2 regions of the Chroococcidiopsis sp. CCALA 051 genome follow, and region 1 is predicted to be linked to the other one. Evidence: riboswitches for the same ligand, from Rfam matches in the RefSeq annotation. Region 1 holds a riboswitch; the other holds the start of a gene.

Region 1 (16,712 bases):
ATCAAGCAGCTTGAATTTGAGCAGCGACTGAATTTTATGCGTAGCGCTGTTGTCGAGATGGGTGCTAAATAAGCGATCGTCATTTTCAGAATAATTAAGACAACACGTTAAATCGTAAATAAGCATTGGGGCGCACGGGTAGGGGCGCACGGGTAGGGGCGCACAGCTGTGCGCCCCTACTTATGTAAAATATGATTTAGCGATCGCAGGTAATTATTATGAGTTCCGCCGCAATTCTCCAAAACTACATTAACGGTGAATGGTGCGACTCTAGTGCAACTGAATATCTAAAAGTCATCAATCCTGCCACAACCGAGTTACTCGCTCAAGTTCCCTTGGGGACATCCGCCGACGTAGATCGAGCTGCTACCGCTGCCGCTAACGCTTTTAGCAGTTGGCGACGCACTCCAGCCACGGAGCGAATTCAATACTTATTTAAACTCAAATCTCTATTAGACGAAAATTTTGAAGACATAGCTCGGACAATTACTCAAGAATGTGGCAAGACTTTGGAAGAGTCAAAAGGTGAAATGCGCCGAGCAATTGAGAATGTGGAGGTTGCCTGCGGCATCCCAATTTTGATGCAGGGACAGTACTCGGAAGATATTGCTAAAGGAATTGACGAATTTGTCATCCGCCAACCTGTAGGAGTTGCCGCAGTTATTGCACCGTTTAATTTCCCGGGAATGATCCCGTTTTGGTTTTTACCTTATGCGATCGCCTGTGGTAATACATATATTATCAAACCTTCAGAGAAAGTCCCGCTGACAATGCAAAAAGTCATGCACCTGATAGAACAAACGGGACTACCAAAGGGTGTTGTCAATTTGGTTAACGGTGCAAAAGAAGTTGTCGATGCGATTTTAGATTCTCCCGTGATTCGGGCGATTAGTTTTGTCGGTTCTACACCTGTGGCTCGATACGTATACAGTCGCGCCACTGCCAATGGCAAACGCGCCCAATGTCAAGGAGGAGCAAAAAACCCAGTCATCGTATTGCCAGATGCAGACATAGACATGACTACTCGAATTGTTGCCGATAGTGCTTTCGGTTGTGCGGGACAGCGTTGCTTGGCGGCTTCGTTAGCGGTGACGGTAGGAGAAGCAGGAAAAACATTTACAGAGGCGATTGCTCAAGCGGCGACTTCTCGCGTTGTCGGTTATGGTTTAGATTCAGGCGTGCAGATGGGACCTGTAATTACAGCTGAAAGTCAGTCGAGAATTAAGCACTTAGTAGAGCAAGGCATCACCGCAGGGGCAAAACCATTAGTAGACGGTCGAGAGTCGCTAATTTCCGATTATCCTGATGGTTATTTTATTAAACCGACAATTTTACAAGATCTCGATCCAGCAGGTGCGATCGCCCGTACTGAAATTTTTGGTCCCGTTTTAGGACTGATTCACCTCGACAGCATAGAAGCGGCGATTCAGTTTATCAACAGCGGTCAGTATGGTAACATGGCTTGCTTGTTTACGTCCTCTGGCGCAGCCGCACGAAAATTTCGCTACGAAGCCGAAGTTGGTAATATCGGGATTAATATTGGTGTTGCCGCACCGATGGCATTTTTTCCCTTTAGCGGTTGGAAGGAAAGCTTCTTTGGGGACTTGCACGGACAGGGACACCATGCAGTTGAATTTTTTACCCAGACTAAAGTTGTTGTAGAGCGCTGGCGACAAAATTGGTCGAGACAGTTTTGAAAAAGTCAAAAGTTAAAAGTCAAAAGTCAAAATAATATCGCCTTATACGTACGCCAATATCTTAACAACCCAGAACTATTTGAACCTGGTGGCAGTGTCATTTTTGTAGTTCCTATGCTAAGTTTTTTTCATTTTGAGCGACTTTAAACAATTTTGCGAACGGTTCATAGTTTAAATGCCTCGAAAGTCATTGGTGGTGACTCTCTGAGGCATTTGGCTTGTTATACGATATATAGATGGCTCGGTTATTCCCAGTAGGATGTAGCTATCTTTCTAGCTAGCAACCGTAACTTTACCAATCATTCCAGCACCACGATGAGGTTCGCAGTAGAAGGTGTAGTCTCCAGCAGGAGCATCAGCGGGAATAGTGGTTGAAACTGATTGACCTGGGGTCATCAGTAGTTGCTTGTGGGACAAGGATTTTGCCAAATCTGCACTCTTGTTAGGAGTGCCAGCTGTATCGAAAACAACGTTGTGGGGAGGCACTTTGTTGTTTACAAACTCAATGGTGTCCCCTGGCTTTACAGTCAGCTTGGATGGCTCAAACGCCAGCATCCCTTTATCTGTACCTAACTTAACTTGAAAAGTTTCAGCAGCGGCAGGGGCAGAAAAGAATGCAAAGCTACTAGCAACCAAAACGATGGTTAAAACAGCTAAACCCAAGCGCCGCAAAGTTGCAGCAAATAGTTTCATGACCTTCTCCAAACAGGTTTGACAATTTGTCATACTTAATTTTATCAACTATGGATGTTAATTCTTCATTCTCTTTCTGGCTAATTTATTCTCACTCTCACGACATAGGCTTAAAAGCAGCAGGCAGCAGTCGGAAGTAGCCCATAACTAGTTTGCTATGAGGCGATCGCCTCTGCTTTTAGCCTCAATAGGTGAAACCCGAAGCCACAGCTTTTAATCAATCTGTAATATCTTCATAATCCGACCAGCAGGATCACGGAAGAATTCCCAAAATTTTAAGCTTATTTTAATAAATAGAGATGCGCTCCTAGAACTATAAGTAGCTACTGCTAATTACAATTCAGCCGCACCGGATAAATTTGGTGATGTTCAATAGCTGCTACCCAGTCATTTGTGCTTCATCTTTACCAAATGACCAATGACAAATTTATTGTCAGCTTTATCTAAAATTTCTATTTGACCATATATGAAACAATTACTGAGGCTGTTTCTTCCCCTTGCTGGAATAGCTCTATTTCAGACAACCGCGATCGCTCAAGAAGCAGATGGGTGTTTTATGCTTGACTCTGCCGGACAGACAATTGACTTATCTACTGTTTGCGGTCTACCAAAAAAAAATTCGGCTCACGCTAGCGAATTTCAAGCAAAAATCAAGCGCCGCGAAAGTGGAATACCAGTTATTGACGTAACTTTTAACGGTCAACAAAAATTTGAGATGCTTTTAGATACTGGGGCTTCTCAAACCACCATCACGACTGAGATGGCGCAAGCGTTAGGAGTCGTTCCAATTGGTACGCACAAAGCACAAATTGCCAATGGCGATATTGTAGAATTCCCCATTGGACAGGTAGCTTCGATGAGTGTCGGCAAGGCTATAGTTCGCGAACCAAAAGTTTCGATTACTGAAGGAGATCCACTATTGGGACAGAACTTCTTTGAAGATTATGACGTAACGATTAGGCGAGATGTGGTGGAATTTCAGCCACGTTAATCGGTTCTCGCAAAAACTCGGTCGTACTGCAAGACAATTTCTGCAATGACTTGAGTAATACTCTTACCATCAGTAATAATCTCAACTGCCCCAGCAGCTTTTTTTAATGGCGCAACCTCGCGATTGCTATCCTGCCAATCTCGCGCGGCGATATCCCGTTCTAATTGTTCCAAGCTCACCTGTGGTTGTCCTTGAGCTAAAAAGTCTTGCTGCCGCCGTTTAGCTCTTTCTTGCACGGAAGCCGTTAAGAAAATTTTCAGGTCGGCATCGGGAAAAACCTGCGTGCCGATGTCTCGTCCTTCCGCCACCAAGCCGCCTTTCTGTCCCCACTGCTGCTGTTGCTTGACTAAGACTTGCCGCACTTCTGGAATTGCCGCGATCGCAGATACATTTGCCGTTACTGCCAAACTACGAATCGCTGAAGTCACTTCGCGATCGTTAATCCAAACTCTTACGGGTTGCGCTGCATCTAGGCTAGCAGCCAGTTGAATTTCGCACCGATTTGCTAATTCCGCGATCGCACACCGATCCGTAACTGAAATTCCCGACTCTAGAACCAACCACGTTAAGGCGCGGTACATAGCTCCCGTATCGAGGTAGACTAACCCCAACTCCCGCGCTACCGACCGCGATACAGTTGATTTGCCGACTCCTGCCGGACCATCAATGGCGACAATCGGCTGGCGATCGCGCAAAATTATATTATCGATCAACCGCGTCGTTCCTACTCGTGCGGCAACCGCGATCGTGCCTGCTTCCTCTACTCTATTCACTGGTCGTAACGTATCAGGATGTACTAACTCCAGATACTCTACTGCCACTCCCTCAGCCAGCGCAAGTACTTGCTCTACAGTTGTTAATAAAGTTTGGCGATCGCGCTTTCCAGCAATAAAAGCTGCTTGAGCGTGCTGCAAACCGCGATATATATATGATGCTCGTTCTCTTTGTTCTGGGGTTAAATACTGATTGCGAGAACTCATTGCCAACCCCGATGCTTCCCGCACTGTAGGACAGCCAACGATCTCGACTGGCAAACTTAAATCTCGCACCAACCGCCGAATAATGGCTAACTGCTGTCCGTCTTTCTGACCAAAATACGCTCGACTCGGCTGGACTATATTGAATAGTTTTGTCACAATCGTCGCCACACCCTGAAAATGCCCTGGACGCGATTCACCGCACAATACTGAGGTCATTTCTGGGGGTGGAATAATTTGGGTGAGTTGGTAGTTGGTAGTTGGTAGTTGGTAATTGGTAATTACTCCCTTGTCTCCCTTGTCTCCCTTGTCTCCCTTTACTCTCTCCCCAATCCCCAGATCCTCGGCAGTGGGAGCAAAGATAATGTCAACGCCTGCTTGCTCGCAGAGTTGGCGATCGCTTTCTAGTTGACGCGGGTATTGTTGATAATCTTCTGTAGGTGCGAATTGTAGTGGGTTGACAAAAATGCTGACTACCACAATGTCATTTTCCTGCCGCGCCCGTTGCATCAAGCTTAAATGTCCGGCGTGTAAAGCACCCATCGTCGGAACTAAACCGACGGTAATCTCAGCTGAAGCGGCTAGATTTCGCTTAGCTTCTGCTTTCAACACGCTTAAGTAACAGCGTAACGCTGCAACCGTTGCAAACAGGCGCACCAATACCCCCTCTGTTTTAGTCTCAACCCGACTCTATTGTAGAGCAGATCGGAAGAGGGGGAGGGACGCAGGAGAAGTCATAAGTCTTAAGTCGCAAGTGTTTTTACTCACGACTCTTAAGAACTAGCTATAAACCACTGGTCACTGGTCACTGGTCACTGGTCACTGTTCCCCTACCTTCCCAAGATTTCAACTCGCACAGGGGCAACACCCGAACCAGCCATACCGAGGACGCGGGCGGCGGCGGCGGAGAGGTCGATAATGCGACCGCCAATGTAGGGACCGCGATCGTTGATGCGGACTACAATTGAGCGACCCGTTCCCGCGTGGGTGACTCGTACCCGCGTTCCGAAGGGTAAGCTTTTGTGGGCAGCAGTAAGGGCATTTTGGTTGTAAGTTTCGCCGTTAGCCGTGCGATTGCCGTGGAAACCAGGACCGTACCAAGAGGCAACTCCATTCAGGACGGCACGCACTGGTGCGAAAGCAATATTTTGTGGCTGCGATCGCTTGGGTTCTGGCATTCCTGCCACTTCTTTGAGGGGCGGAGCATTTCCTAAAAGTCGTCGCAAGCGGTTAGTGGCTTGTAATGCCTCGTCTGATAGTTTTTTCTTGTTCTGCTCTGGTAGCCTGGTATCTGCATCAACTGCTACCAGTTTTTTGCCGTCAATTGCAATTTCATAGCGTTCTGATGCTTTTTTGGCATTAGATTTGCCAGTGTCGTTCCATTTGACTGTAATTTTGCTGGCATCGACACCATCTGCACTTATTTGGTTGAGTCTAGCTGCTACTGCTGCTGCCTGCCAAATGGGGGCGTTATTCGCTGAAGTTGGCTCGACGCTGGGTAACTTGCCTGTGGTTGCTACTTGGGTTGTTTTGTCAGCAGCATGTTCGGCACTTTGGGTTTGTCCGACTTTGGTAGCGTTTGCTGCTTGTTTGTCGCCTAAAAATGTCAGTACGGGTATGTTACGCACGTACAGCGTCACTGCTTGGCGATCGCCCCTTTCGTGGGGTTGGATTCTGGCGATCGTGGCTTCTTTAGCTTTAGATTCGCCTCTGGACTGGGTTTCGCCTACTTTCTCAACATTCTGCGGTTGAGCCTGCACTGCTGAGGAGATCTCCTGTCTGTTATCTCTTGAAGAATCTGCATTCAGCGATTCTGCATAACATGACAGGGGTACGCCTACGGCAGTAGTAAGCAGAGCAACGGTTGTTAATAAAATTTGCTTTTTCATGCTTCCGTTGTGAATTGCACTCCTCGACTTCGGCAAAAGTTACGTGGGGACACCACTTGAATGGTCTCAAATTAACCCACTAACTCGTACTCATTACGCTTTTATGTTGAAGTTTCAACTGCAACAGACTACCACGAAGTTTTTGCATTGAGGATCGGTAATGTCAAGGGGAAATTGTTAATTTTAATAAAAAGTTTTTGTAAAGCGATGCATAACATCTTTGCAGAGAGGCAAATTCAGCTTTTCTGTCTCTCTAACCAGACAACTTATTTTTTTAATAAAATTAATATTACTTAAAATACTTAAAAAAGAGTAAAAGTAAATAAATATTGGTTTAAAACTTAACTTTTTAGCTATAAAGTGATATTTAGATTGGCGATCGCCCTCAAGCAACACGTAGAATGCGAATGCTGTCGCGCAGCAAAATTAAGATAAAATGCTGATGCGTGAAGCAGAGCTATCTGCCGCATTGAGGAAACTGGCAGCATGGATTATCGAGCAGCAGGAGTTGATGTTGAAGCTGGTAGGGCGTTTGTTGAAGGCATCCGCCAGCTAGTGCATCGTACCCATCGCCCAGAAGTGATTGGAGGATTGGGAGGTTTCGGAGGTTATTTTCAACTCCCTAGTGGTTACACGGAGCCAGTTTTAGTCTCTGGGACAGATGGAGTTGGGACAAAATTGAAACTTTCTCACGCGCTCAATCGTCACGACACGATAGGAATCGATTTAGTCGCGATGTGCGTGAATGATGTACTGACTTCTGGAGCAGAACCGCTGTTTTTCTTGGATTATTTAGCAACGGGAAAGCTCAACTCGGAGCAACTGACACAAGTAGTGAGTGGCATCAGTTTGGGATGTCAAAAGGCGGGGTGTGCGCTGTTGGGGGGTGAAACCGCTGAAATGCCTGGTTTTTACCAGGCAGGAGAGTACGATCTAGCGGGTTTTTGTGTGGGAATTGTCGAAAAGAGCAAGTTGCTCGATGGTTCTAGGGTACAAATAGGGGATGTGGCGATCGCGCTTGCCAGTCAGGGTGTCCACAGTAACGGCTACAGTTTGGTGCGGAAAATTGTTGAGGTGGGGGAATATGCTTGGAGCGATCGCCCAGAAGAGTTTTCCGGTCAAAGTTTGGGGGAAGTTTTTCTAACACCAACGCGGATTTATGTCAAGCCCGTACTGGGTGCGATCGCCTCTGGGATAGAAATTCATGCAATGGCACATATTACGGGTGGAGGAATACCGGAAAATTTACCCCGTTGTCTGGGTGCAGGGCAATCGATTCGCGTGGATGTGAATAGTTGGACAACTCCCCCAGTATTTCAGTGGCTGGCGAAAGTTGGTGGAGTCAGTCAAAAAGAGATGTTCAATACTTTTAATATGGGGATTGGCTACGTGGCGATCGTTCCTCCTCAAGCTGTAGAAGAGACGCTGCGGTGGTTTGACTCTCAGGATGTCGAGGGGTTTGTCATTGGAGAAGTCATTGCTGGTGGTGGAACCGTTGAGGGTATACCTAAAGACTGAAATTCTCAAGGTAGAAAAGCAGGTGATGATAATATAATTGTCATGAAATTTTAACTTTTATGACGATCATTGCTCTGCCAATTTTTGGCTCTGACTCTCTCAGCCTAGTTGCTAAGTTTTGAGCATCTAGACATTTAGAGTGGGCAGTGAGTTGAAATACTCAAAACCAATGTCAAACCGCAAAGAACATCTTGAGCATTTACCTCACGCTGAAGCAGCCGATCGCGCAATTCGCTTAAAGCAGCATAACCGCCTATTTGCCTTACTTTCGCTGGCGGCGGGTCTAATTTTTCTGCAAGGATATACGATCGCTCCCCTGATTCCGCGTTTGGCAGAAGTATTTAACGTTCCAGTTCAAGAAATTGGCATTATCGTTCCAGCCTATATGCTGGCTTACGCGCTGATGGCACTGTTCTACGGCGTGCTGTCAGATCGATTTGGCAGATGGTCGGTGATTCGCATCTCGCTCATCATTTTTGTCATCTGCACGGCTTTGACTGCAACAGCTCAAACAGCTTCGCAAATGGTAATTTGGCGGCTGCTGACAGGACTGGGTGCTAGTGGAGTGATTCCACTCACGTTTGCCTTAATTGGCGATTTGTTTCCATTCGACCAGCGAGGTAGTAAATTAGGGCTGGTTTTCGCAGCTATGGAAGGGGGAATGGCAGCGGGTTCTGCGGGTGGCGCGATCCTCGAACCATTTATTGGGTGGCGATCGCTATTTATCGGGACGGCTGTTTTCGCTGCTTTCGTCCTTTGGCGGCTGCATCTTTACGGCGCTTTATTCGATACAGCCAAAGTAGAAAAATTACCGACGATTCGCCAGATATTTAGAGGCTATAGCCAGATCTTAAGCAGTTTTCGCGGTAAACGGACTTATGCCTATGTTTTATGGAACGGCATCTACCACTCTGGCGTGTATACATGGCTGGGGTTGTACTTGTCGCAACGCTACAACATGGATGCATTGAGCATTGGTCTGACCATTCTCGGCTATGGTATTCCTGGGTTGCTGCTCAGTTCTCTAATTGGACGAGCCGTGGATCGTTGGGGACGGCGTTGGTTGGTTCCAGCAGGATTAATTATGGCAGCCTTAGCGGGAATTGCGATGATTTTTGAGATTCCCCCGATTGGAACGACGATCGCAGTTCTCGTTTTATCTTTAGGGTACGACCTGACGCAACCTTTATTTGTGGGTATCGTGACTGACTTGGGAGATAGTAATAGTTTAGGTCAAACAATGGGACTCAAAGTGTTTGTCCTGTTTGCTGGATTTGGCATTGGCAGCCTGATATTCGGGGAACTGTTGCTGTTTGGATTTGGCGCCTCACTTGCCGTTTTTGGTGGCATTCAGTTGATTAGCGGCGCGATCGCAATTAAGCTATTCTGGCAGGAAGTCCCGTATCGGTTGCGATCGAACTTCTAATTAGCAAGCTATATAGAGATTAACTAGCTACCTTTGCTATTTATCCTTGATTCCTATCTTCTATGTTCTTGAGAGGAGAATTCAACAATTGCTTTGCCCTTTGGATGCGATAAAGATACAGAGAACTTTTTTGATTTTCAGTTTCTATTTGAGCGATTGTGTCATCCATTAATAGCGTCAGTGCTTCAAGCTGTCGGCAAGTTTCACGTAAACGATTGACTGACCGAGCAAACGCATCTTTATTTGGCTGTTGAATTCTCTGTGTCATGGTAGATTCAAATCTCTTCTAACTTCTTGAATGCTAGCATCTGCTGCTGCAAGAGTTGCTTGAGCTTGCTCAATTGTTATTTCTAATAAATCTAGGATAGTAGTGGACGCTAGTGGTTGAGATTCCCCAACCCTTAACAGAATTCCGTGCAGACGAGAGTAAGGATCTGTTAGCCGTTCTCTGAGATTGTCAAGTTGTTCAAGCGTAGGTATTGTTTGTTCTGTCTCGCCATACTCCTCTAAAATTGCCCAGCCTACTGCTGTTGTTTGGTTAATTAGCTGCCACAGTTGTCGCTTTAAGCTGAAAATTGTGTCTATAGTTTCGTCAGGTAAATTTGCCATAGGCTAGATCCTGTAGTAGTAACAGCCTATGCCAGTATGTCATCTTCTGCGTGGAACAGCGCGAGCTAACCCCTACGAATTCCCCCAACAGCCAGACGACAACTATAACTGCAATAATTCTAGAATCAGCAAAGTCCTTCACGCGGCGGTCATGGCTCAACGTTCTCGCTTTTCTAAACTCCTCAATTACCTGCGTCCCCACTGGAAACAAGTTCTCTTAGGGGTTGTGGCTTTATTTGTAGTAAACGCCGTCGGAGTATACATTCCACTATTAATTCGCGACATTATCGAGCGCCTTCAGGGAGAATTTAGGTTCGACCAAGTCTTACAGTTTGTCGGATTGATAATTGTTTTGAGTTCTGTCATGTGGGTAATCCGCATGGTATCGCGGATTGCCCTGTTTGGTGCAGGACGACAAGTCGAATTTGACTTGAAACAAAAGCTATTTCAACATCTTTTGAAGCTGGAACCTACCTATTTCAACACAAATACAGCGGGAGATTTGATCAACCGCGCTACGAGTGATGTCGAAAATATTCGGCGGTTGGTAGGTTTTGCAGTGCTGAGTATTGTCAACACGATCTTTGCTTATGCGTTGACGCTACCTTTCATGTTACAAATTAATGTCGAACTGACTCTTGCTGCTGTAGCAATTTATCCAGTGATGTTGATCGTGGTACAGTTATTTAGCGATCGCCTCCGTAACGAACAAGCAGAAGTCCAAGAAGAACTATCTGACATTAGCGAATTAATTCAAGAAGATATGAGCGGGATGGCATTAATTAAAATCTACGCTCAAGAAACAAACGAACGCCTAGCTTTTCGGCAAAATAATTCCAGGTTATTAGGGGCAAATTTAAAACTCGCCAAAACTCGTAATACTTTGTTTCCCCTAGTTGGAGGTTTTTCTTACGTTAGTCTGCTCTTATTATTGTGGTTTGGAGCGGGAAAAATTGCAAATAACAGTTTAAGTGTTGGTGATTTTATAGCACTCATACTTTATGTCGAAAGACTCGTTTTTCCCACCGCTTTACTTGGGTTTACCATTACAGCTTATCAAAGAGGAGAAGTCAGTATCGATCGCGTTGAATCTGTTCTGGCAGTCAAACCTCAGATTTACGATACACCCGACGCAATTTCAATACCAAAAGAAGAAATAAAAGGAAAGTTAACAGCACGCAATTTGAGCTATACATATGCTGGTTCTAGTACGCCATCCCTAAAAAATGTCAGTTTTTCGATTCAACCAGGGGAGACAGTCGCAATTGTAGGACCAATTGGTGCGGGAAAATCAACTTTAGCCAATGCTTTACCTCATCTATTAGAAATTGCCTCAGAACAACTATTTTTAGATGGACAAGATATTACCCAAATTACATTGAAAGATTTACGTCGCGCGATCGCCTACGTACCACAAGATAGTTTTCTCTTCAGTACCACAATTAAAAATAATATTCGCTATGGCGATCCGCTCGCAGAACAATCTGATGTAGAATACTGCGCCAAGCAAGCTCAAATTCATCCTGAGATTCTCAATTTTCCGCAGCAATACGAAACAATTGTGGGCGAACGAGGGATTACCCTTTCCGGTGGACAAAGACAGCGTACAGCGCTTGCTAGAGCTTTGCTTGTCGATGCTCCGGTACTAATTTTAGACGATGCCTTATCTAGCGTTGACAATCAGACTGCAACAGCGATTTTAGATAATCTTTCCACGGGAACCGATCGCAAAACTGTGATATTTATCTCTCATCAGCTATCAGCTGCGGCTACTGCTGACAGGATTTTGGTAATGGATCGGGGTGCGATCGTCCAATCTGGCACGCATGAAGAACTAGTTCAACAACCAGGGTTATATCAAAATTTGTGGAACCAGCACCAATTACAAGAGATTTTGCAGTAAACCGGAACTAGTTGTAGTAGAACGCGCCAAAAGCAAGTGCAATGATGATGGGGATAATAATTGGTAGAGCGACTATCAATCCCCATTTACCAAAACGAATTTCTTGACCGTCAGATTTTAGCAATGCGATTACACCCGCAGTTCCCATCACAACCCAGATACAACCAAAGACGATGAAAATAACGAATTGAGAGTCTTCCATTTCTTTCAATTTAATTGCTGTTTAATGTAAGTTTTATGCTGATAGCAACAGTATAGTATCTCCATTTTTGGTAGCTTTTTCCAACGCTCGGTCATAGCTAGATAATTTTGCCTTTCTACCCAATTTTTTTAGTTGAGCAAAATTAAGAACAGTTTCACCTCTCTCTAAGGATGCGATCTGGTGGTATGATAATCTCCTCAATCAAGTCGGTTCTAGCAGGGAGCAGCTGCTAGAGGTAATGGGGAAAGTTCGGTGTAAGTCCGGCGCTGTCCCGCAACTGTAATTGGTAGTTGGTAGTTGGTAATTGGTAGTTGGTAATTTTTGCTCAGAATTTCCCGACTCTCGATTCCCGATTCCCGACTCCCGCATGAGTCAGAATACCCACCGATAGAAATTGTTTAACTCACATCCTTCGCGAGGTACGGATGATGTCTAAAGTTTTGATGTCTCAAATTTTGCAACTATTTTGGCGCTACTTAGGGTTAATTGCAACCGCTTTAACGATCGCATTTTTTGCCATACCCCAACCAGCGTATGCCCATCACGCGATTGGTGGCAAGACTCCGGTAAATTTATTTGAAGGTTTCTTGTCAGGACTGGCTCACCCTGTTATCGGTTTAGATCATTTAGCTTTTGTCGTGGCAATTGGATTACTTGCAGTCGGACAACGGCGCGGTGCTTTAATTCCGGCTGGGTTTGTTGTGGCGGCGATGTTGGGGACAGTTATTCACGTCTTCCAAATCGATTTACCTGCGGCTGAGGTCGCGATCGCTGTTTCTGTTATTATCTTTGGGGCAATGCTGGTGTGGCGAGATCGTCCTCATTGGTTGATAACGTTGGGGTTGGGTGCGATCGCGGGATTGTTTCACGGTTACGCTTACGGAGAAGCTATTATCGGGGCGCAAATGTTTCCTCTATTTGCCTACTTGTTGGGTTTTACTCTAATCCAATATGGTGTTGCTTTAGTTGCCTTTTTAGTAGGAAATTTAGCATTGCAGAAATCTGCTAATTCTAGTCCTGCTTGGTTAAGATTATCTGGTTTAGCAATCTGTGCGATCGGCGTGGTATTCTTGACTTCCTCGGTGATGGGTTAAAAGTTAAGTAGTGGCAATCGCCGCCAGTGAATTAATTCACTGGCTTATAGCTCAAGTCGGATAAAGCCGACTACGATTGATTTCTAGTCTACTGAAGTAGACTTTTGCTGTTAGCCTCAGACTTAAGTTCGAGGCGGGTCTGAATACTAATTGAGAATGCTCACTGGTCACTGGTCACTGGTCACTGATAGCTCCCCACTCCCTCAATACTTGTGAGACAATGCTGTTTGTCGATCGCAGGCTAATTTCAATTAGAATCCAATGGCTACAAAAATTCCCGTTACAGTCGTTACTGGTTTCTTAGGCAGCGGCAAAACAACTCTCATCCGTCATTTGTTGCAAAATAATCAGGGACGGCGCATTGCTGTTTTAGTCAATGAGTTTGGCGAGTTGGGGATAGATGGGGAATTATTGAAATCTTGCCAGGTTTGTCCAGAAGAGACAAGCGACAATTCGGGAGTCGGAACGGAAGATTTGCCTCAGATTGTGGAATTAACAAATGGTTGTCTGTGCTGTACGGTACAAGAGGAATTCTTGCCGACGATGCTGGAGTTATTAAAACGCCGAGATAGTATAGATTGTATTGCGATCGAAACTTCTGGGTTAGCTTTACCAAAACCATTGGTGAAAGCTTTTCGCTGGCACGAGATCCGCAATGCTGCTACGGTGGATGCAGTGGTGACGGTGGTAGATTGTGCTGCTGTTGCCGCCGGAACGTTTGCTAGCAATCCGCAGGCGATTGAGTTGCAAAGACAGGCAGATGAGAGTTTAGAACACGAAACCCCATTACAGGAATTATTTGAAGACCAGTTGGCTTGTGCAGATTTAGTTGTATTGAATAAAACTGACTTGATTGATGCAACAACGCAAGCCGAAGTTTTAAAGTTGGTGCAACAAGAACTACCGCGACAGGTAAAAATGGTAACAAGCGATCGCGGTCAAATCGATCCTACAATTTTGTTGGGTTTTCAAGCTGCGGCTGAAGATGATTTGTCCAATCGTCCTAGCCATCACGACACGGAAGAAGACCACGAACACGAAGAAGAAATTACTTCAACCCATGTTGTGTTAAATCGCACATTTGAACCTAATGCTTTACAAAACCAGTTGCAAGTATTAGCAAAAGAACAAGATATTTATCGGATTAAAGGTTTTGTCGCTGTTGCAAATAAACCAATGCGTCTGGTTTTACAAGGCGTGGGGACGCGATTTGACCAATTTTACGATCGCTTGTGGCAACCTGAAGAAATGCCGCAAACTCGATTGGTTTTTATCGGTCGCAGTCTCAATCCTACTACAATTGAATCTCAATTAGTAGCTTTGCCGAACTAAAATTGCACTCTTGTTAGGGTGGATCGATCGCACACCCTAACAGACTATGTATTGCGTTCAATCTTCAAGAACAATAACGATTTATCTATAGTTAAAAGAATTAAGAATATCTTAATTTTGTATCTTAAATGACCATTGTATAGAGGATGATACAATAAGCTGAGCTATTACTCTATGCTTATAGAAATAATCCTATAGCATGGGATTGTAGCAGCCTAACTATCAGGTTGAATTGTATGGACTGGTCATTAGAATCGCTAGATCGAGACAACGCCAGTGCGTCACAATTGGAGGAGTTGACGATCGCCGAAACGGTTGATTTGACGAATTGCGATCGCGAACCGATTCAGATTCCTGGTTCTATCCAGCCTCACGGTATACTTTTTGTCCTACAAGAACCTGACTTAATCGTTTTACAAGTTAGCAAGAATGTTTCCGATATCATTCAAGTTTCAGCTCAAGAATTACTAGATAAACCATTAAGTAATCTACTCAATTTAAAGCATATTAATTCGATAAAACAATGTTTATCGCAGGAATTTGATAGTGTAAACCCCTTAAAAATAGCCATAAAAGCTCAAAACAAAACTTTAGTTTTTGATGGAATTATTCATCGCAATATAGATAATTTACTGGTTCTAGAAATAGAACCAAGAAGAACGAATAAAAGTAGAGACTTTTTTGATTTTTATCATTTAGTCAAAAACCCGATCGATCGGATGCAAAAGGTACATACTTTAGCAGAGATGTGCCAAATTGCTGTGAAAGAAGTCAGAAAACTGACGAACTTCGATCGCGTCATGGTTTATCGTTTTAATTCTGAAGGTGCTGGCACGGTTATAGCGGAAGATAAACGCGAAGATTTGACTTCTTATCTTGGCTTAAACTATCCTGCTTCCGATATTCCTAAGCAAGCCAAGCATCTTTATACCTTAAATCTCCTCCGACTCGTTCCCGATGTCAATTACGAACCTGTAGAAATTATTTCTACCGATTCAGATAACAATAAGACTTTGGATTTGAGTCTTAGTATTTTACGTAGCGTTTCTCCGATCCATATTGAGTATTTAAAAAATATGGGGGTCGGCGCTTCTATGTCTATTTCTTTGGTGAAAAATAAAAAATTATGGGGATTGATTGCCTGCCATCATTCCGCAGCTAATTATCTCACTTGTGAAGTCCGTACTGCTTGCGAGTTTTTGGGTCAAGTCATGTCTTTGGAACTGGCTACCAAAGAAGATAATGAAGGCATGGACTACAAGATTAAACTCAATTCAATCTTATCAAAATTTGTTGAAATTATTCCTCAAGACGAAAATTTTGTTGAGAGTTTACTCCAAAATCGAATCAATTTATTAGAGTTGACTGCTAGCGAGGGAGCTGCTATTTGTGCAGACAGTCAGGTATGGCTAGTTGGTAAAACACCCAGTGAAACAGAAATTCAAGAATTAATTCAATGGCTTGAACCTCAAATTCATAATGACGTATACTGCACGGACTCGCTGCCAAAAGTTTATCAACCAGCGACAAAATTTAAAGATAGTGCGAGTGGTTTGTTAGCAACGGCTATCTCCAAAAGTCAAAATGATTACATTCTTTGGTTTCGTCCTGAAGTGATTCAAACTGTGAATTGGGGTGGTAATCCTCATAAACCAGTTGAGATACAACAAGATGGAAGTTTACGCTTATCCCCGCGTAAATCTTTTGAATTGTGGCAAGAAACAGTAAAATTAAAATCTCTACCTTGGCAACAATGCGAAATTGATGTAGCAGTAGAACTGAGAAGTGCAATTGTAGGTATTGTGCTGCGTAAAGCAGCGGAATTAGCACGAATTAATAGTGAGTTAGAACGGACTAATAGCGAGCTTGATGCCTTTGCGTATATTGCTTCCCACGATTTGAAAGAGCCGTTACGAGGAATTCATAACTACTCTAGCTTTCTGCTTGAAGATTATGCAGATATTCTGAATGAAGACGGAGCGCTTAAACTGCAAACTTTGGTACGTTTGACGCAGCGAATGGAGGATTTGATTGAATCTCTACTTCACTTCTCGCGGTTAGGAAGGATAGAACTTTCGTTCCAGAAAACGAATTTGAATGAATTGGTTAGTAACGTCGTTGATGTACTAAATATTAGTTTGAAAGAAGAGAGAACTAATATTCGCATTTCTCAGACTTTACCAATTGTTGAATGCGATCGCGTCCAAGTTAGTGAAGTTTTTAGCAATTTAATTAGCAATGCAATTAAATACAACAACAAAGAAGATAAATCTGTAGAAATCGGCTATTTAGAGTTTGAAAATAGCTCTAACGATAGCCAAAATAATTCCTTTGTTTTCTATGTTAGAGATAACGGTATTGGAATTAGAGAAAAGCATTTA
Region 2 (6,855 bases), on a different contig from region 1:
GGGCGGGTTTATTGAGATTGTGAGCTGTGAGGAAATATTTCTAGTGAACCCGCCCCTACAATGGATGTTTATTCCAATCAATTATTTGGGAATTAATTCTTCTATTTGCGGTTGGGGTGTTTCTACTTCCTCAGTAGTACCGTACATGGAGTTATACATTTTCACGTATTCTTTTGCCGACTGATACCAACTGAAGTCTTGTTGCATTCCCCGTTGTTGTAAATTTTGCCAGTTGGGTTTGTAGTGAAATCCTTCCCACGCACGTACCATACAGGTATAAAGGTCTAAGGGTTCGTAGCGATCGAAACAATAACCCGTACCGACATTATTTTCAGGATCGTGGGGACTTACGGTATCAACTAAGCCGCCAGTACGACGCACAATCGGCACGCAACCGTAACGCAACGCCATCATTTGACTGATACCGCAGGGTTCAAATCGACTTGGCATCAAGAAGGCATCGCTACCAGCATAAATACGACGGGCAAGGGCATCATTGTAGAGTAAATACGTTGCCATCCGCCCGGGAAAACGCGATGCCATTTGCCATAATTGAGTTTCGTAGTAGCGATCGCCCGTGCCTAAAATAATAATTTGGGCATCGGTATACGATAGAAATCGATCCAAAATTTGGATTGCTAAATCGATGCCTTTCTGTTCTACTAACCGCGTCACCATTCCCACTAAAAAGGCTTTAGAGTTAACTTCTAAACCCACTTCTTCTTGAATGGCAACTTTATTTGGTCTTCGGTTTTCTAGCGTTGCAGTTGTAAAAGATTTAGCAATATATTTATCGTTTTCTGGGTTGTAAACATCAACATCAATTCCGTTAACAATACCCCATAATTTACCGCTAATAAAAGACATTAAACCTTCGAGAGTTTCGCCATAAGCTGCCGTTTGAATCTGTTTGGCATAAGTTGGAGAAACTGTATTCACGCGATCGGCAAATTGCACCGCCGCTGCCATTGTATTATGTCCTTGCATGTACCAAGGACACCACGTAATCTTCTCTAAATACCAGCGCCAGGGACCTTGATAAGCCAAGTTATGAATTGTAAATACGCTGGTAATATCAGGCGATTGGTGCATCCACACGGGAATCATCCCTGTATGCCAATCGTGACAGTGGACAATATCGGGTTTCCAATAGTTCCAGCAAAATTCTGCTGCGCCGTTAGCAAACAAAGTGAAACGCCAGTGTTCGTCTTCCCCAGAATAAATGCGACGGGGTGCAAATGCCGGATGCCCGAATAAATACAAGGGGACATCAGTTCCAGGCAGCACGGCTTCGTAAACCTTAAAATCCTGAAACATGGCAGCTCCAGACCAGATTGGATCTTGGGGAATCTCCATTTTGTCTGGTAGAAAGCCATAATAGGGCAGAAAAATTCGCACGTCATGCCCCATTTCTCTAAGAATTTTCGGTAACGCTCCGACGACATCGCCCATTCCGCCAACTTTGGCGACTGGCGCTGCTTCTGCGGCAACAAACAAAATTCGCATGTTTAGTGAGTAGTGAGTGGTGAGTAGATTGGTAAAGGTCGCTCTGTATAGAGACGTTACATGTAACGTCTCTATACGTAACGTCTCTACAATACCTGTCCGCGTTGAATTTGCGCGAAGATTTCGGCTAGTATCTCTTGCGCTCCTTGTTGACGAAGGCGTTGGGCTAATTCGATGCCAAGCTTTTCTGCCTCTGTAGGCGCACCAGTTACGGTATCTTTAACCAATCTTTGCCCGTCTAAACTAGCTACCATACCCGTGAGAGTTAGCACATCTCCCTCAAGGCTAGTGTTAACGCCAATAGGTACTTGACAGCCACCTTCTAATTCCCGCAAAAAGGCGCGTTCTGCAAGAGCGCGATCGCGTGTGGGTACGTCTTCGATCGCCTTAATTAAAGATAAGACTTCTTCGTCACCCGCACGACATTCTATTCCTAAAGCGCCCTGTCCGACAGCGTGCAAGGAGATTTCTGCTGGAATGACCCGATCGACGCGATCGCCTAATCCTAGTCTTTGTAGTCCCGCTACTGCCAATACTAGGGCATCATATTCTCCAGCATCGAGTTTTTGCAGGCGTGTAATTACGTTACCACGCACATCTTTAAATGCTAGGTGGGGGAAGTGATAGCGTAGTTGTGCCAGTCTGCGTAAAGAGGAAGTCCCGATGACGGCTCCTTCTGGCAATGTATCGAATTGTTTATCTTTATACTTAGAATGTAATACTAAAGCATCTGCCGGATTTTCTCTTTCTGTGACCGCTCCCAACATCAACCCTTCCGGTAAGCGAGTCGGCAAGTCTTTCAGGGAATGTACGGCAAAATCAATTTCCTGATTGAGCATCCCCACTTCTAACTCTTTAGTAAATAACCCTTTATCACCAATCTTGGCAAGGGCAACGTCGAGAATTTTATCCCCTTGAGTAGACATGGTGTGGACTTCAAAAGTGCGATCTGGAAAAGCTTTTTGCAGTTGTTCTTGCACCCAATAAGTTTGAACTAAAGCCAATTGGCTCTTGCGCGAACCGATGCGAATTGTGCGGGTAGGGCTGGAAACCGTGGGTGAGGCGTTAGAGGACATACTAAAGCAGCATTTATAGCTTAAATCTGAGTCACTCGATCTAGACTACCGCAGGACTGCACCCAGTGGTCAGTGACCAGTGACCAGTGACCAGTGACCAATGACCATCATGACTAAAGTAATAGTTAAATTCGTTACTTTCTCCACAGGCGATCGCGGTTTTTCGATTTTTATGATGGTGATATCAAATCTTAGAAACGCCAGAGAACGCTACCATGCAATTTAAACTTATCCCTTTATTAGCCAGCGCGATCGCCTTGAGTATTGCCACCGTACCGCTAGCAGCTCAAGCTGAACCCGTTGCACCAAGATTGCAAATAGCCCAAGCTCAAGATAAAATTCCACCTCGACTTGAAAAACTGGGGCTAACTCAGGAACAAAGAGATAAAATTGCCGAAATCCGTCGCAATACTCGCACCCAAATCGAAGCAGTTATGACACCAGCACAGCGGGAACAACTCAAAACCGTTAGAGAAAGCAGACAACGCCGTCGCGAAGCGTTAGCTTCTCTCAACCTAACTCCAGAGCAGAAAACCAAAATGCAACAAATTCGTCAATCTGCCAAATCTCAGTTTGATGCAGTATTAACCCCACAACAGCAACAACAACTACAGCAAATGAGACAAGAACGAGGCTGGAAGGGACGAAGAGGCGAACTCTAAGAAAGTCAAAAGTCAAAAAATTCAAAAGTCAAAATCAACTGCTCCCTGCTCCCTGATAACTGGTCGCTGGTCACTGGTCACTGGTCACTGGTCACTGATACCCCCTCCCCCAGTATTTTTGTTGTAGGTCAAATCAGTTAAGATATCTAGGCACAAGTGAACTGTAATAGCATAGGGAAACATCGGTGTAAGTCCGAGGCTGTGCCGCAGCTGTAAACGATTTTGTCACTTGTCATTTGTTACTTGTTATTTGTTGCTCTAACTGCAAATGACAAATGACTGATGACCGATGACGAATAGTAAGCCAGAATGCCTGTGCTGTTATCCGCTCACGCTATTTCCTGCGTTGCACGGGAAAGGAGCTAAAATCTCAATGCTTAGCGATCGCCATTTAACTCCGTTGGAAGATAGTTCTTTGCAATTACCACCTCTGCCGCTACAGCGTCCTCTATTACTGATCGGTCATGGAACTAGAGATGAAGCTGGACGGCAAAGCTTGCTTGGTTTTGCCTCTGCATACCAAGCTTTAGATACCTCTAGACCAGTTCTCCCCTGCTTTCTGGAATTGACAGAACCAACAATTCAGGAAGGAGTAGATCGATGCGTCGAGAAGGGTTTTACGGAAATTTCCGTGCTGCCAATTTTGCTGTTTGCCGCACGGCATAATAAATTTGATGTCACCAACGAACTCGATCGCGCTAGAGCCAGACATCCGCAGCTTAAATTTTACTACGGACGGCATTTTGGGATTACGCCCGGAATTCTCGATTTGTGGCGATCGCGTCTAGCAGAAATAGACCATCCTCAAATTCAGCGTGCAGATACCGTATTATTATTTGTCGGTCGCGGTTCTAGCGATCCTGATGCTAATGGCGACGCTTGCAAGCTCGCCCGCATTCTCTGGGAGGGTAGTGGCTATTCTACCGTAGAAACCTGCTTTATCGGCATCACGCACCCGCGCTTAGAGGTAGGTTTCCAACGCGCTTTACTCTATCAACCCAAACGAATTGTCGTTCTACCTCATTTTCTCTTCACGGGTACGCTCGTTAAAAAGATTTTCGATGTCACTGCTCAACAGCAACAGAAATATCCCCAAGCTGAAATTACTTGTTTGCCAGAAATAGGACTGCATTCTCACCTATTTACCATTCTCAGAGAAAGAGAAATCGAAACTCATTTAGGTCAAGTCCAGATGAATTGCGAGATGTGTAAATTCCGCCTAGCGGCTGTAGCGGGTGATACGCATTCTCATAGCCACGACCATCATCACCACGACCATCACCATCATCACCACGACCATCACCACCCAGCTGTAGATCCTTACGCTAATGCGGTAGACTATCATCAAAAAATCTGGCAAGTTCCATAATGGATTTGGTAATAGGTAATGGGTAATAGGTAATTGGTAGTTGCTCCCCTGCTCCTCTGCTCCCTGCTCCCTGCTCCCTGCTCCCTACTCGCTCATGACAAAAGAATTCACCATAGGCGAAACAGTCCGAGTTATCGCCTTGCCACCTTACATTAAAACCGCCGAGCCGATGCCGATGCTGCGTCCTCCCGATACAATTCGTCTGCGGGAAGAAGGGATAGTTACGGATCGCCGTCCTGGGGGATATTGGGTCGTCCGGTTCGATCGCGGTACTTTTCTACTCGATAGTCAATATATTGAGAGCATCACATCAGAAGCAGAATCACCACCTGCATCTCATGTGGAACCATCTTCGCCTGCGGATGCCGATCGCAGCGATGACTAATGTAAACTTATGTTAACTGACTTGCAGTTGACATCATGATATCTCGTCGTACTTTTTTAACCTCTGTTTTTGCGTGTTGCTTGTCTATTTTGGCTTGGTGTCATTTTGCTACCCCAGCCTTAGCGCTTGGGGGTAAACTACCACCAGTGAACCAACCCGCACCGCAATTTACCCTACCTACCAATACGGGAGATGGAGAAGTTTCCCTTTCCGACTTGCGCGGTCAGTGGGTCGTACTTTATTTTTATCCCAAGGACTTTACAGCAGGCTGTACCCTAGAAGCCAAGCGGTTTCAGCAAGACTTACCCAAGTACATTGACAAAAATGCTCAGATTATTGGCGTGAGTGCTGATTCTATCGATTCCCATGCTGAATTCTGCGATTCAGAAGGGTTAAAATTCCCTCTGCTTGCAGATACCACAGGGGAAGTGAGTAAAGCATACGGTTCGTGGATTGGTGTTGTTTCGATGCGTCATAGTTTTCTCATCGACCCAGATGGGATTTTACGCGAAACTTTTGTGAAGGTAAATCCTGCTATTCACAGCACGGAAGTTCTAGCACGATTAGAGGAATTACAAAAAAACACTGCCTAAAAGCTAAAGTGTAGAGACGTGCCATGTTACGTCTCTATTTTTTTCAGCTTAGTTTTCAGCGTGTCTTATGGACTTCGAGCCGAAATACCAGCCTATTAGACGGAAAGTCAGGTATCAAGTCAGCGATCGCGAATCGATTGAAATTACCGATCGCAAACCTTTAGAAATATTACGAGATACGGAAGGATTAATCCGCCGTCAAGCTGTAGCCGCGATCGTCCCAGTTGTATCGCAGCCATTAGCAGCTAAAATCGAATCGGCTTCAGAGGTTGCGGAAGACTCGTTAAGTTTGTTAGCAGAAATCGATCTCGATGCGATTAGCGATGTGGAGTTACAGCCAGCCAGAATCTTAGTTGGCTTGAGTTTTGTTGGTTTTGGCGCACTGGCGATCGCTTTACTAACCTTGTTTATTTACACCCTGCATCCTCAACTTACCCACCAGCAACAAATTCACCAATACTGGTATCCTTACGTCTTTTTTGTCTCTTTAGGCGTGACAGGGTTGCTAACTTTAGGGCGAGAAATTATGCGTTTTACCAGATAGGGAGCAGGGAGCAGTGACCAATTACCAGTGACCAATTACCAGTGACCAGTGACCAATTACCAATTACCCATTACCCATTACCAACTACCAATTACCGCATCATCCCAAACTGACTTCCGCCACGAATCATCGATTTACTATTAGCATCAAGATCGATCTGACATTGAGTTGGAATAGCAGTGAAGTCACAAGTGTAACTAGCTAAAAGCTGCTTTTGCTCGTTGAAAACTCTCAGATTGTAGCCGCGATCCATAGCATCAGTACCAAAATGATGCACGAACTCGTATTGTTGAATATAGTCTAAAGAATTCCAATTTTGCCGTTTTACTTGCAAGTCGATGCGTCCTGAATCGCCATTTTGTTGAGCGGGATAAGCCAGCCAATGACTCAGCAAATCTCCACCAAACTGCTCTTTTGCCCACCACAGACTGGGAGTTGTCACAGTGTCTTGAACAGTGTCTTGAGGTGCAGTATTTGGAGCGATCGCGCGATCGTTTTGGTCAATTGTCGCTCGCGTTAAACCCAGTTCTAGCAGAGCTTGAGAAGGCTGAGCCGTAACTATTTGTAACGTTGAGTTTGAGTTTGGCAATGGCGCGATCGCCCCCAAGCTTATTCCCAGTAATATTCCTGACGATTTCCAGAATGAATTCATCACCCTTGCTGCTGGCTGCTACTTTAACTTGTATCTCGACTTTATTAACATAATTTCTGCTTAGTGGC

Evidence for each region. Region 1 has a riboswitch for cobalamin ahead of C7Y66_RS01895 (HupE/UreJ family protein). Riboswitches for the same ligand answer to the same signal wherever they lie in the genome.
Region 2: linked by a shared signal. The riboswitch ahead of C7Y66_RS24970 (sirohydrochlorin chelatase) and the one ahead of C7Y66_RS01895 (HupE/UreJ family protein) in region 1 are both predicted to bind cobalamin.

Annotation. Positions count from the first base shown of each region.
Region 1 covers NZ_PYCI01000005.1:10,099-26,810, forward strand. Annotated here, with positions in the region: gene C7Y66_RS01835 (orange carotenoid protein N-terminal domain-containing protein) at 1-72, shown strand, start outside; gene C7Y66_RS01840 (CoA-acylating methylmalonate-semialdehyde dehydrogenase) at 219-1,697, shown strand; gene petE (plastocyanin) at 1,971-2,390, opposite strand; gene C7Y66_RS01850 (TIGR02281 family clan AA aspartic protease) at 2,857-3,381, shown strand; gene C7Y66_RS01855 (bifunctional pantoate--beta-alanine ligase/(d)CMP kinase) at 3,378-5,015, opposite strand; gene C7Y66_RS01860 (septal ring lytic transglycosylase RlpA family protein) at 5,189-6,247, opposite strand; gene purM (phosphoribosylformylglycinamidine cyclo-ligase) at 6,734-7,765, shown strand; gene C7Y66_RS01870 (MFS transporter) at 7,935-9,191, shown strand; gene C7Y66_RS01875 (hypothetical protein) at 9,232-9,459, opposite strand; gene C7Y66_RS01880 (hypothetical protein) at 9,456-9,800, opposite strand; gene C7Y66_RS01885 (ABC transporter ATP-binding protein) at 9,952-11,703, shown strand; gene C7Y66_RS01890 (hypothetical protein) at 11,711-11,905, opposite strand; cobalamin riboswitch at 12,096-12,309, shown strand; gene C7Y66_RS01895 (HupE/UreJ family protein) at 12,331-12,999, shown strand; gene cobW (cobalamin biosynthesis protein CobW) at 13,261-14,331, shown strand; gene C7Y66_RS01905 (ATP-binding protein) at 14,568-16,712, shown strand, end outside.
Region 2 covers NZ_PYCI01000137.1:822-7,676, reverse strand. Annotated here, with positions in the region: gene glgA (glycogen synthase GlgA) at 82-1,506, opposite strand; gene hemC (hydroxymethylbilane synthase) at 1,593-2,582, opposite strand; gene C7Y66_RS33105 (hypothetical protein) at 2,683-2,808, shown strand; gene C7Y66_RS24975 (Spy/CpxP family protein refolding chaperone) at 2,798-3,244, shown strand; cobalamin riboswitch at 3,378-3,580, shown strand; gene C7Y66_RS24970 (sirohydrochlorin chelatase) at 3,618-4,613, shown strand; gene sipA (regulatory protein SipA) at 4,708-4,998, shown strand; gene C7Y66_RS24960 (peroxiredoxin) at 5,034-5,591, shown strand; gene C7Y66_RS24955 (hypothetical protein) at 5,659-6,135, shown strand; gene C7Y66_RS24950 (hypothetical protein) at 6,227-6,787, opposite strand.